One region of the Pseudoalteromonas sp. SR43-2 genome, then DNA from elsewhere that is predicted to be linked to it. Evidence: predicted binding sites of a transcription regulator. Region 1 holds the regulator's gene; each other region holds the start of a gene.
The links. Region 1 encodes FliA, which starts transcription of late flagellar genes. Its sites were predicted from a motif close to CTAAAGNTNNNNNNNNNNNNGCCGATA; they were not measured.

Region 1 (4,290 bases):
CACTAAAATCACTACTACTTGCTACTGGTTTTTCAACTGCAGGACCTTGTCCTTTACCGTGCAGCTCATCAAGTAAGCTTTCAAATTCGTCTTCAGTGATTTCATCTATTTCAGCATCGCTAACCGAAGGCGCTCCGCTAAATAGTTCATCAAATGCAAACGGATCTTCATCATCAGCTACCGGTGTATCCACCACTTCATTATGAGGTTGTTCAACCTCTGTTTGTGAAGAGGCTTCATTGGCTTCGGCTTCTGTTGGAGGTAGACCTAAGATATGAAGAGTATGAAGTAATTCAGGATCTGCAGGTTCAGGCTTGTCTCTGTTTTGGATAGTCGCAAACATCTCATTAATGGTGTCTAGTGCTTGTAAAATAACATCCATTAACTCTGAGTTGACTGTTCGCACGCCTTGACGTAGTAAATCAAATACGTTTTCAGCACCGTGACAAGCATCAACAAGCTCTGTCATAGCTAAAAAGCCTGCACCACCTTTTACAGTGTGAAAACCTCTAAATATAGCGTTTAGTAACTCGGTATCTTCTGGATTATTTTCCAGCTCAACTAACTGTTCAGATAAAAGCTCTAGGATTTCTCCAGCCTCTACAAGAAAGTCTTGTAAAATATCTTCATCGACTTCAAACATGCAGTTACTCTCCTCTTAGAAGCCCAAACTTGATAAAAGATCATCAACTTCATCTTGATCAGATACAACATCATTACGCGATTCTTTATCAATAATAGGGCCTTCAGGACCTGCTAAAGTTTGTGTGGCAACTGGTTCTTTTATTTTTTGTTGTTCTACTTTATTCGCGGTGCTGTTACTGTCGTCTTGTTCAGCAAACGCAGTTAAAAGATGCAGTAAACTTTCTTCTACTTCCCTAACAAGTTCAATAACACGGCGAATAACTTGACCTGTTAAGTCTTGATAGTCTTGAGCCATTAATACATTTGTCATTAAGTTTTGAAGCTCATCAGTCTTATGATGAGAGTTGTTCATAAACTTATCGATGCTATGGCAAAGTTGCTTAAACTCACCAAGCTCAATCTCGCGGCTCATTAAACGATCCCATGTCGGTTTGATATGAGATATTTCGTCCGCTAACTGTTGGGCTATGGGAAGACTCGCTTCCACTGCATCCATTGTTTTATTAGCCGCATTTTCTGTCATTTCTATAACATAATTAAGCCGCTTTTTAGCATCTGGAATCGCATCTGTCGTTATATCAGTTAAGCGAGTATCAAGCTCAAAACTTTTAAGGGCTTCGTGCAGTTGACGAGTCAACTTTCCAACTTCAGCAAATAATTCAGATTGCTCTTTAGAAGCAGCCTCTAAAATCAACTGATTTGCTTTGTCTTGCTCATCATTTTCTAAAAAAACAACGAGCTGACGAGCTTGTTCTAACGTTATTTGAGGCGCAGCTGGTACTGGCATAAGCCTCTCCCCCATCATTAGCCTAAGCGTTCAAATACTTTTTCTAATTTAGTTTTTAATGTTCCAGCCGTAAATGGCTTAACAATATAACCATTCACGCCAGCTTGCGCCGCAGCTATTATTTGTTCTTTTTTAGCTTCTGCAGTTACCATTAATACAGGGATATGTTTTAACTTCTCGTCTGCACGTATTGCTCTTAAAAGATCAATACCCTGCATTCCAGGCATATTCCAATCCGTAACTACAAAATCAAACACTTGATTTTGCAACATAGGCAAAGCTGTAGACCCATCATCAGCTTCTTGAACGTTAGTGAAACCTAAGTCACGTAACAGGTTTTTTATAATGCGTCTCATCGTTGAAAAATCATCAACTACAAGAATTTTCATGTTTTTATCCAAAACATCCCCCAGTGAGGTATTAACCTTTGTTTACTTACTACTAATTTATCCAGTCATTGATTTTAGCTTTAAGCTTAATCATCGCCTGACCATGTATCTGACTTACACGCGATTCACTTACATCGAGTATATGTCCTATTTCTTTTAAATTCATTTCATCGTTGTAGTACAAAGAAAGCACCATTGCATCACGCTCTGGTAATGACTTAATTGCACTTAGCAAAGACTCATTAAACCTATCATTTTTAACATTATTAAAAGGTTTATCTTGTGCTAAATCTTGGCCTACAGGAGTAATAACATCCTCATCTACACCAAGGTCTTCAATGCCTAATATTTTACTCGTATTCGCATCATTTAAAATATGATGGTACTCATTGAGCGAAATTTCAAGTTTTTCAGCAACTTCTATGTCCGTTGGTTCGCGGTTCAGACTACTTTCGAGCTCAGTAATTGCTTCTGCAACTTGCCTGTTTTTACGGTGAACTGAACGAGGAGCCCAATCACCACGGCGCATTTCATCAAGCATAGCACCGCGAATACGAATACCTGCAAAAGTTTCAAAGCTTGCGCCTTTTGTTGCATCAAAGTTTTTCGAAGCTTCTATTAAGCCTATCATTCCTGATTGAATTAAATCATCAAGTTGAACGCTAGGTGGTAATCGAGCAATTAGATGACATGCCACTTTTTTAACAAGTGATGCATGCTTCTCAACAATCACATTTAAATTTTGTGTTGATTGATATCCCATAGCTCTATTCACCAGTGTTGTCATAATTAACCGTTTACTAGTTTCTCAATGAAAAACTCTAAATGCCCAGATGGTTGGTTGGGTATTGGCCATTTAACTGCTTTTGTTGCCAGCGTTTTAAACGCAAGAGCGGCTGGCGAATTTGGAAAGAGCTCTACTATTACTTTTTGACGACGTGTTGCTTTGCGCATATTTTCATCATAAGGAACCGTTGCTACTAGCTCCATTGATACATCTAAAAAGCGGTCGGTAACTTTAGATAGCTTTGCAAACAATTCAGTGCCTTCACGCATACTGCGCACCATATTGGCAACAATTTTAAATTTATAAACGCCGTGCTCACGACTTAATACTTTAATAAGTGCGTAAGCGTCGGTTATTGATGTCGGCTCATCGCATACAACAACCATTACATCTTGCGCTGCACGCGAGAAGCTCAGTACCATGTCTGAAATACCAGCAGCTGTATCTACAATTAAAATATCAAATTCGGTATTCAATTCGCTAAACGCACGAATTAGCCCAGCATGCTCAGATGGTGATAATTCAACCATACTTTGCGAACCCGATGTAGCGGGTACAATTTTAATTCCTGCAGGGCCTTCAACTAAAATTTCATCAAGCTCACATTCACCAGATAAGACATGTGACAAGTTACGCTCTACACGTAAACCAAGCATCACATCACAGTTTGCTAAACCCAAGTCAGCATCCAGCACTAATACTCGATTACCTTGCTGCCCAAGCGCAATAGCTGTATTTAGAGAAACATTTGTTTTCCCTACTCCACCTTTACCACCGGTTACAGCGATAACTTTTACGCCGTTGTTATTGTTTTGACTCATTTTGCGCAGGCCGCTTGCTTGATCTAATACTGTGTTAATCATACATCCCTACTGTGCTTGGCGCCACTGCTTGGTGCCTTGAATGTTGTTCTTTTGTTCTTTTTAAATATAATTGCTCAGCCTTTTTAACTAGTTTCTCAGCATTTGCAACACGAATATCCTCTGGTACTCGTTGACCATTAGTAAGATACCCTATTGGAAGGCGATTTTGAATCGCAATACTAAGAATCTCACCCAAACTTAATGATTCGTCTAACTTAGTGAAAATACAGCCACTTAACTGTACTTTTTTAAAGTGACGTACAGTTTCTTGCAATACATTAATTTGTGCTGTCGCGCTAAGTACTAAGTAGCTGCGAATATCTACACGTTGGTTACGCATTAACGTGTTTAATTGCTCAGTTAAACGTAAATCTCGCTGGCTCATACCTGCTGTGTCAATTAATACTAGACGTTTATTTCGTAAATGATATAAAACTTCAGCTAATTCATTAGCATCTTTAACTTGCTTAACACCACAACCAATAATACGACCATATGTTGCAAGTTGTTCATAAGCACCAATTCTGTATGTATCAGTGGTTATTAACGCCACTTTATCGGCACCATATTTTTGTGCGCCTAGAGCTGCAAGCTTAGCAACAGTCGTTGTTTTACCCACACCTGTTGGACCCACTAACGCATATACACCACCTTGGCGAAGTATTTCATTATTGGTTGTTTGCATTTGATCTTCGACCATAGTTAACAATGCTTTCCAACCTTGCTTACGAGACACATCATCAGGTACAAAACATGCCATTTGCTGTGCTACTTCTTTATCGATACCCATACCGACTAAACGGTCAACCATACAAGCGC
Region 2 (4,290 bases), on a different contig from region 1:
TTACTAGCATTGATACAGCGTACTGACATGCTATAAATGCTGGTATAAAAGAAAGGAGAGTGATTGTTGGATCATAATCAATATTAGTACACAGTGAAAAGGCAAGCATACCAATAAAGTGCATACTCCAAATACCAGCCGAAAAAACAGTAGCAGCGGTCACATTTGCTAAACGTTGGTAGCTAGGAAATTGAGTTTCTTTTGCGAGCTCTATAAGTCGAATGGTGAAAAAGGCTGCAAAAATAGCAATTAGCAATGACATTGAAACTAATAGAGGGTCGTAAACGCCATTAATGATTAAGCTAGGATCTTGGTCTGTGATAAAAAAAGCTGATTACATAATGGCTCAAAATGTAAGCTTTATTTATCAAGTCTAATCTACTTAATTAATCAATAAACCGTTAATTCAATGGAGTGAATAAAATAACGAATTTATTACTTTTAGTTTTCTTTTTTTTATCAAGGATTAGAATTTTAGTTGGTGTTTTTTATTCTAATGTATTGCCTGTCACAGGACTAAGTTAGATTTATATGGTCATATTTAAGTTTCTATCGAGTAACCTTAAGAAAACTAATGAATTGGCTTAACTAAGCGAAAAGTACACCTTATTTGGTTTTATTAGTTGCTGGTGAATTTTCTCGTAGCAATATCATTAATGAGTATGAAAGTGTTTGAATATCAGTTAAAGAAAAGTATAAAACGTAAAACGGTTGCCATTAAAGTACATAACAAGAAGGTGACTGTATATGCCCCTCAGTTTGTTAGTAATAAACACATCCAAGAATGGCTTTTTGATAAGCAGGTGTGGGTAAATGCTCAATTAACTAAACAGCACAATATTGCTGATAGCAGACAGAACCCGCTCAAAGACAAACAAATTTTAATCTTTGATAGCATTGTAAACATAGAATTTAAGCAAAGTACTAAGTCCGAAGTACTAAACTGTAACGACAGCTTGCTTATTACGCACTCTTCGCGCGTTAAAAATACTTCGCAAAAATATCAGCAACTTCTTGAAGAATATTTAAAAGAGCAACTAACTGCATATATAGAAATGCGTTTAGCGTACTTCTGCGCACAAATGGGTGAAGAATTACCTACGAGTCTAAAAGTAGCTATTTATAAGCGAAAGTGGGGAAGTTGTAATAGTAAGCGAGAGCTAACATTTAATTTGCATTTAATCGGAGCACCTTATCATGCTATTGATTATGTGATTGTCCACGAGTTAGCGCATTTACGTCACTTAAACCACAGTAAAGCTTTTTGGCAACACGTTGAGCGTTTTTTTCCTAATTATGAAGCATCATCAACATGGCTAAAGAAAAACAGCATGAGTTTACAATGGGTGTTTTGAAGTTAACCTGAATATAGGAATATAGGAATATAGGAATATAGGAATATAGGAATAAAGGAATAGTAGAAAAGTGGTGGAGGGAGCTGGATTCGAACCAGCGAAGGCTGAGCCGTCAGATTTACAGTCTGATCCCTTTGGCCGCTCGGGAACCCCTCCACACTAATTTTATTGCATTTGGCCCCACTTAACTTAGCGGTAAGAAAAGTGGTGGAGGGAGCTGGATTCGAACCAGCGAAGGCTGAGCCGTCAGATTTACAGTCTGATCCCTTTGGCCGCTCGGGAACCCCTCCAATGCAACGGCGCTGATAATAGCAAATTGCGTATTTAAGTAAAGAAAAAAGCTAAAGAAAATTGAAATAAAGCCGATAAATATCTATCAGTTACCACAATCGACTAAAGACTATGCAAATAGATGATTTGTTAATCACAGAGAGTCAGTTAAACAGTAGGCTCAATAATAGTGTGCATGAAAATCGCCGTGGCGAATTTTCTCTACTATTAGCGATGCTGTCACATGACGCACTCGACTTTAGCCAATTTCATTTACCAAAAACTGAAATAGATAATTTAGTTATAGAAGAAGAGGCATTAAGAAAGCAATTTGGCGCAGGTCCAAAGCAACTTTTAGCCCCTGATGAATACAATATGTTGGTTGGACAGTTTAATGCCTCATTAATATCTCAAGAAGGGGAGCGCTGTGGTATGACAAGTATTAAGTTAAGGCAATGCTTAAGCCCTGAACCACTTGCGATTAGAAATGATGATAAGCATATTCCACTTAATATAATAGATAACTGTGAGCTTGCTGTCAGAAGAAGAATTAAAAGCGAACAAACACAACTTGCGAATCCTCCTATAAATGCAGCTGCTTTTTACGACAGCCTAAATAGTGATGCAATACATCAACCACTTCAGCTTATTGCGGTGTGATATATGATTGTAATAATCATCAGTTAATATATGCTTTATAACGGGTCTGCTTTATATATTTGCTAATAATTGATTTAATGAAAAAAAAGCATCCAAAAATTAAATGCAATTGCTATAATGGCGTCAAATGGTATGACATGAAATGCCATTATCATTAAACCAAGGTAATTAGGAACGTAATGAAGAAAACATTCACGCTAAATCACGAGAAAATCAAATACCCTCGTATGGTTGATGCTGCAAAGCACGAAGTGAAAAAATATTTGAAAAGAGAGCGTAATAAAACGCTACCTGAAGATGCTGACTATTGGGCATTTGACTGTAAGTTTGGTAACACAGCTGAAGATGCGCAAGTTGTGCACGTTGCTGAATTAAGTAACCAAATTGGCGAAATTGAAAAGCAAGGTTTGACCTCTTTCTATGTAGAGATTTTAGCTCGACCTGCTCAACGTCAGCAATTAGATTTAGATGATGACGAATAATACTTAACTAAATTAAGTATTCAAAGTTATAAAATGAGCCCAAGTGGCTCATTTTTTGTTTTTATGCAATAAAGATTTACTAAAAAGCATTTTTATTAGTAACCAATAAGTAGAACCCCTCTTAATTAACATTTGCATAACAAAATGTAGTGCTATAGGCTGTTTTAATTAAAAAAACAAAACATTTTTTACTATGCCAATAAATTACTCTGACCATCAATTAAAACTAAGTTTAAAGAATTCTAAAGTACTTATAGTTGACGATCAGTTATTAAGCTTAATCGTATTGAAAAAAATATTATCAGAGCATTTTAATGTGACAACAGCTGGAAGTGGTGAAGAAGCAATTGAAATTTGTAATGTAAATGTACCCGATATAGTCCTACTCGATATTAGTATGGGTGGAATGAGTGGTATTGATACATGTTTAAAATTAAAAAATAATACTGAAACACAGGATATCCCAGTTATTTTTGTTACATCCTTTGAAAACGAAGAAGAAGAGTGTTGGGAAGCCGGAGCTGTTGATTTTATTAAAAAGCCGATTATAAAAGAAACACTATTTAGAAGGGTTCGTGCCCATATAACGTTAAAATTACAACACGACTTACTCAATCAAAAAGTATTTTTAGATGATTTAACTAAAGTATTCAATCGCCGTTATTTTGATGCACATTTTTCTAAAATGGAACGAAGCGCCTTACGAGAAAAAGTCGACTATGCACTATTACTCATCGATATAGACTACTTTAAGCAATACAACGATCTTTATGGTCATGTGCAAGGCGATACGGTTTTAAACCTTGTTGCACAAACTATTACTAATAGTTTGCAAAGGCCAACCGATTTTGTTGCGCGTTACGGCGGCGAAGAGTTTGTAGTTGTTCTACCGCATACAAGCACTGAAGGTGCAATTTGTGTTGCTGATAAAATTAAAAAAAATGTGGTCGATTTAGGAATATTACACAGATATTCAGAATATGACTTTGTGACTATTAGTATTGGTGGTGCAACCCTACAACCGTACGTAAATAACAAAAACACCTTGCAGATCGCAGATGAAAAAATGTATGAGTCCAAAATGCAAGGTCGTAACCAAGTGTGTTTTTAAGTTTAGCTAGCTAATAAATCACTTTGCCACTTAAAAACACCTTGTAGGTGATAAATATTAAATAAGATTATTTATTACACGCTATGACATTTTTTGTACTTTTTATTGCTACCACATGGGCAGTCATCATTTCTGCCCACTTTAATATCTTCAACAGGATATATAGTGCCATCTAAATAACGCCATTGAGTGTTTTCTTTAATAAACTGCGATTTTTCATGAAGCTCACAAAATAAGTTTTGATAAAAATATTGGGCTTTAAACTCTACAGTTCCAGTATCGCCATCATGGCTTGAGTCAATTAAATCAAGATTTATAAATCGACAGCTGTTAGCAAAATCATTGATTTCTTTAACCGGGTTTTCAGCTTGTTTTTCTTTTGCGTAGGTTTGATAAACATATTTTGCATTTT
Region 3 (4,290 bases), on a different contig from region 1:
AGCTTTTACGAATAATTAATGTTGAGTAATAATGTCAGTGCTAATTGCAATACGTATGAGCAAAAATTAGTGGTCACGCTCAATTAGGTAATTTGCTAGCGACGCAAGAAGTGTTGTGTCAGCATCTATATTTGCCAACGCTTCATGGGCTTGTTGTATTAAATTTTGCGCCTTTTCTTTAGCGCCTAGCATACCTAATAACGCCGGATATGTCGCTTTATTCGCGGCAATATCGGAGCCTTGTGGTTTACCTAAAGTAACCGTATCGCCTTCAACATCTAAAATGTCGTCGTGTACTTGAAACGCCAGCCCTATAGCATACCCAAAAATGCTTAAATTTTCTAAGGTTTGTTGATCTGCCTTTTCACTGCACAGTGCACCAAGTGTAATTGCACAATTAATTAAAGCTCCGGTTTTTAGCTTATGTATACGCTCAAGCTCTTGTACGGTAATTACTTTATCTGTTGCTGCTATGTCAAGACCTTGTCCGCCTACCATGCCCTCAAGGCCTGATGCGTTGGCAAGCGTAGCAATCATTTTTACTTGTGTTTGCGACGAGCATGTAAATTTGTGATTCGCAATAAGCTCAAAGGCGAGAGTTTGTAGGGCATCACCGGCTAAAATTGCATTTGCCTCGCCAAATTCTATATGGCAAGTAGGGCGGCCACGGCGTAAGTCGTCATCGTCCATAGCGGGCAAATCATCATGAACTAGCGAATAGCTATGGATACACTCAATTGCAGCTGCAAGTACATGTAAGTCTTGCTGGTTTGCACCGAGCATTTTACCTGTGGCATAAACTAAAAATGGACGTAATCTTTTACCGCCATTAAATAATCCATACTGGGTGGCGTTTTTGACTGTTTCTTCAGTATCGAGAGGCTGTTTAAAATGCTGTTGTAAGGTCGCTACTACATCTTTTTGAGCACGTTCGATATAATTATTTATGCTCACAGCTATTCCATATCATTATCAAAATTTGTAAGAACTGACTTTTCACCATTTCCCATCAAAATTGATACTTTTTGTTCTGCTTGCTGTAATTTACCTGATGAAGCACTTGCTAATGCAATTCCACGCTCAAATTGCTTTAACGATTGCTCAAGCGATAAGTCACCTTGTTCCATGTCACTAACGATTGTAGATAATTCTTCTAGTGCTTGTTCGAAACTTAAGTTTTCAGGTTTTTTAGTCGCCATCTTTATTTCAGCTTACATAATAAATTTAGGGGTCAATTTTAGGGGGAATGCTAAACTAGGTCAAAGGATGATATTGGTTTTTTACCTTTATAACGTTAAATTATATTTCAAGTGTATTAATAAAGCCTTAATAGCGGTCTGTTAGTTTAATAAATCAATTGATAATTAGGTAGCCCTTATAACTTGATCTAAAATAGTGCTAAAGGCTGCTTTTTATGTTTATTTATAAAAATGGCTTAAGCAATTCAATATGTTGCCGATAAGCAGTTAATAATAAAAGTTTATGATAAGGCCATTAAGCATGAAACTTCTGGAGGAAATGTGGATTTAGCAACCATAATCGGGATCCTAGGCGCAATTGGCTTAATTGTCATGTCTATGTTTATGAGTAGTAGCGGTGAAATGGCTATGTTTGCCGATGCTCCTTCTAGTGTAATTGTATTTGGTGGTTCACTTTTCATTGTTTTATCAAATTTCACCATGTCGCAGTTTTTGGGTATAGGTAAAGTTGTTGCTAAAGCGTTTATGTTTAAAATTGAAACGCCAGAAGAACTTATTGAAAAAGCAGTAGAACTTGCTGATTCAGCTCGTAAAGGGGGGTTTTTAGCACTCGAAGAAGCTGAAATCCCGAATCCATTTATGCGCAAAGGCGTCGACATGCTTGTTGATGGCCATGACGCAGATGTTGTTCGCGCCACACTTCAAAAAGATATCTCTTTAACCACTACTCGACATGAAATGGGCGCAGGCTTATTTAAGTCATTAGCCGATATTGCACCAGCAATGGGAATGATTGGTACTCTAATTGGCTTAGTTGCAATGTTATCTAACATGGATGACCCAAAAGCAATTGGCCCGGCAATGGCGGTAGCGCTTTTAACAACTTTATATGGTGCGTTTTTAGCCAATGTTGTAGCAATTCCTATTCAGGTAAAACTTGAACTGCGTAAAGACGAAGAGGCTATGAATCAGCGTTTAATTTTAGATGCTATTTTAGGTATACAAGATGGCCAAAATCCAAAAGTAATCGAAGGTATTTTGAAAAATTACTTAGCTGAATCTAAACGCAAAGTAGATACCGAGGAGTAATTATGTCTGATCAAGAGTGCAAATGCCCACCACCTGGCCTACCAGCATGGATGGGAACGTTTGCCGATTTAATGTCACTGTTAATGTGCTTTTTTGTACTCTTGCTTGCGTTTTCAGAAATGGATGTACTTAAGTTTAAACAAATTGCGGGCTCTATGAAGTTTGCTTTTGGTGTGCAGAATAAAATTGAAGTAAAAGATATCCCTAAAGGTACCTCTGTTATTGCTATGGAGTTTACCCCAGGTAAACCAGAACCCACTCCAATAGAAACCATTCAGCAGCAAACAGTCGAAATGACTCAACAAATGTTAGAGTTTCAGGCTGGAGATGAAAGCTCAGCTGGCGGCAGGCAAGAACAACGCGGGGACAAACGCGGTGGCGAATCTCGTAGTACTTCTCAAGAGCAATCGTCAGAGCAAGCAACTTCAGCGGCCGATCAGGAACAAACTAACGAGCTCGTTAAAAAAATCGCGCAGCAGCTTGAAAAGCAAATAATAGATGGTGCAATTGAGCTTGAATCTTTAGGGCAGCAAATAATTATTCGTATTCGTGAAAATGGTTCATTTCCTTCGGGTAGTGCATTTTTACAACCTAAGTTTAAACCCATAATTCAAGATATTGGTGTGCTGTTAAAAGATGTACCTGGCGAAATTACTGTATCTGGCCATACCGACGATTTTCAGGTATCGAATGAGTTATATATTAACAACTGGGACTTATCGTCAAAGCGTGCTGTAGCAGTAGCAAGCGAGCTGCAAACGGTGCAAGGGTTTGATAAAAACCGCATGATGGTAGTGGGTCGGGCTGATACCCGTCCACTTGTTCCAAACGATTCAAATGAAGATCGCCGCAGGAATCGCCGAGTAGAAATATCTATATTACAAGGTAAGGCTAAAGAGTCTGATCCGATTGACGTGCGTTAAGCTAGAGCTTGACGCTATCGCTTATTGAATAAGTTTCACTTTAAGGTACTTTGTTCGTTTAAGTACCTTGGCAATCCTATTGTTTTAGCTTAAAGTACATTTCCTTAACATATGTGGTGGAGTTTCTGTGAAAATAATCAATAAATATTGTGGCATGCCAGGTAATGGTGATGGTACAGATGACGATAAAAAAACAAAGTAAGGCTGAGTGTTTTGCCTGAATGGTTTTTGTATATTGTTAGTATTTTAAGTAAAAGCTGGGTTTTAATGCTAAGCCCAGCTATTTTTATATTTTTTGTATTTAAAGATCGCCTAGCCTTTCGATTTGTATTACTGACCGCAGCTTTTTTCCTCTTTGGTAACCTAACTGCTTCAAGCCTAAGAGGGTTTGATGACATTTATATTTATCGTTATTTAGTTTGGGCGCTAACAGATATTATTTGGATGGCACTTATCGCTTACTGGGGGATAAAAGATAAAGTGTACCTATGGCAATGTGCTATTGGTCAATTGGTAGTTATTGGTGCACCTATATTGCAACTATTCCGCTTAGTTGATCGTCATTTATGGGATTTAGCTTACAGTACTGCTGTTTATCAGACTCTAATACCATTTATCAACATAGCCACAGTTGTTGTGTGTTATTTACCTCTAATTATTCTTTTCACTAAACAAGGTAATTTTAGGGCAAAAGATAAAACTCCCCACCTTTAAAATAGCTGTGCTAAACTACTGTTTATATGAACAGTGAGTGAGCGGCTCCCATGAAACTCTACATTGCAGAAAAACCATCATTAGGCAGAGCAATTGCCGATGCCTTACCAAAACCACATAAAAGACACGATGGGTATATAGAAGTAGCTAATGGTGATTGTGTTTCATGGTGTATAGGGCACTTACTTGAGCAAGCAGAACCCGATGACTACGATGAGCGTTTCAAAAAGTGGCAGTTTGATCACTTACCTATAATACCTGAGCAGTGGAAGTTAAAAGCCAAAACCAAAACTCGCAAACAGCTCACTGTTTTAAAAAAATTAATTAAACAAGCTTCACAACTTATTCATGCTGGCGATCCAGAC

Region 2: H5120_RS02975 (VC2046/SO_2500 family protein) is a predicted target of FliA. The motif match lies at 1,697-1,723, and genes of this name have one in related genera.
Region 3: pomA (flagellar motor protein PomA) is a predicted target of FliA. The motif match lies at 1,435-1,461, and genes of this name have one in related genera.

What each region holds. Positions count from the first base shown of each region.
Region 1 is NZ_JACJED010000016.1:76,531-80,820, forward strand. It holds gene H5120_RS14030 (chemotaxis protein CheA) at 1-643, opposite strand, end outside; gene H5120_RS14035 (protein phosphatase CheZ) at 659-1,432, opposite strand; gene cheY (chemotaxis response regulator CheY) at 1,450-1,833, opposite strand; gene H5120_RS14045 (RNA polymerase sigma factor FliA) at 1,874-2,584, opposite strand; gene H5120_RS14050 (MinD/ParA family protein) at 2,611-3,471, opposite strand; gene flhF (flagellar biosynthesis protein FlhF) at 3,464-4,290, opposite strand, start outside.
Region 2 is NZ_JACJED010000002.1:308,287-312,576, reverse strand. It holds partial or broken gene H5120_RS02995 (MHYT domain-containing protein) at 1-262, opposite strand, end outside; gene H5120_RS02990 (M48 family metallopeptidase) at 657-1,355, shown strand; tRNA gene H5120_RS02985 (tRNA-Tyr) at 1,427-1,511, opposite strand; tRNA gene H5120_RS02980 (tRNA-Tyr) at 1,561-1,645, opposite strand; gene H5120_RS02975 (VC2046/SO_2500 family protein) at 1,758-2,285, shown strand; gene H5120_RS02970 (DUF6172 family protein) at 2,465-2,767, shown strand; gene H5120_RS02965 (diguanylate cyclase) at 2,961-3,878, shown strand; gene H5120_RS02960 (YchJ family protein) at 3,953-4,290, opposite strand, start outside.
Region 3 is NZ_JACJED010000006.1:4,768-9,057, reverse strand. It holds gene ispA ((2E,6E)-farnesyl diphosphate synthase) at 67-954, opposite strand; gene H5120_RS06725 (exodeoxyribonuclease VII small subunit) at 957-1,199, opposite strand; gene pomA (flagellar motor protein PomA) at 1,521-2,288, shown strand; gene H5120_RS06715 (flagellar motor protein MotB) at 2,291-3,211, shown strand; gene H5120_RS06710 (hypothetical protein) at 3,425-3,925, shown strand; gene H5120_RS06705 (DNA topoisomerase III) at 3,976-4,290, shown strand, end outside.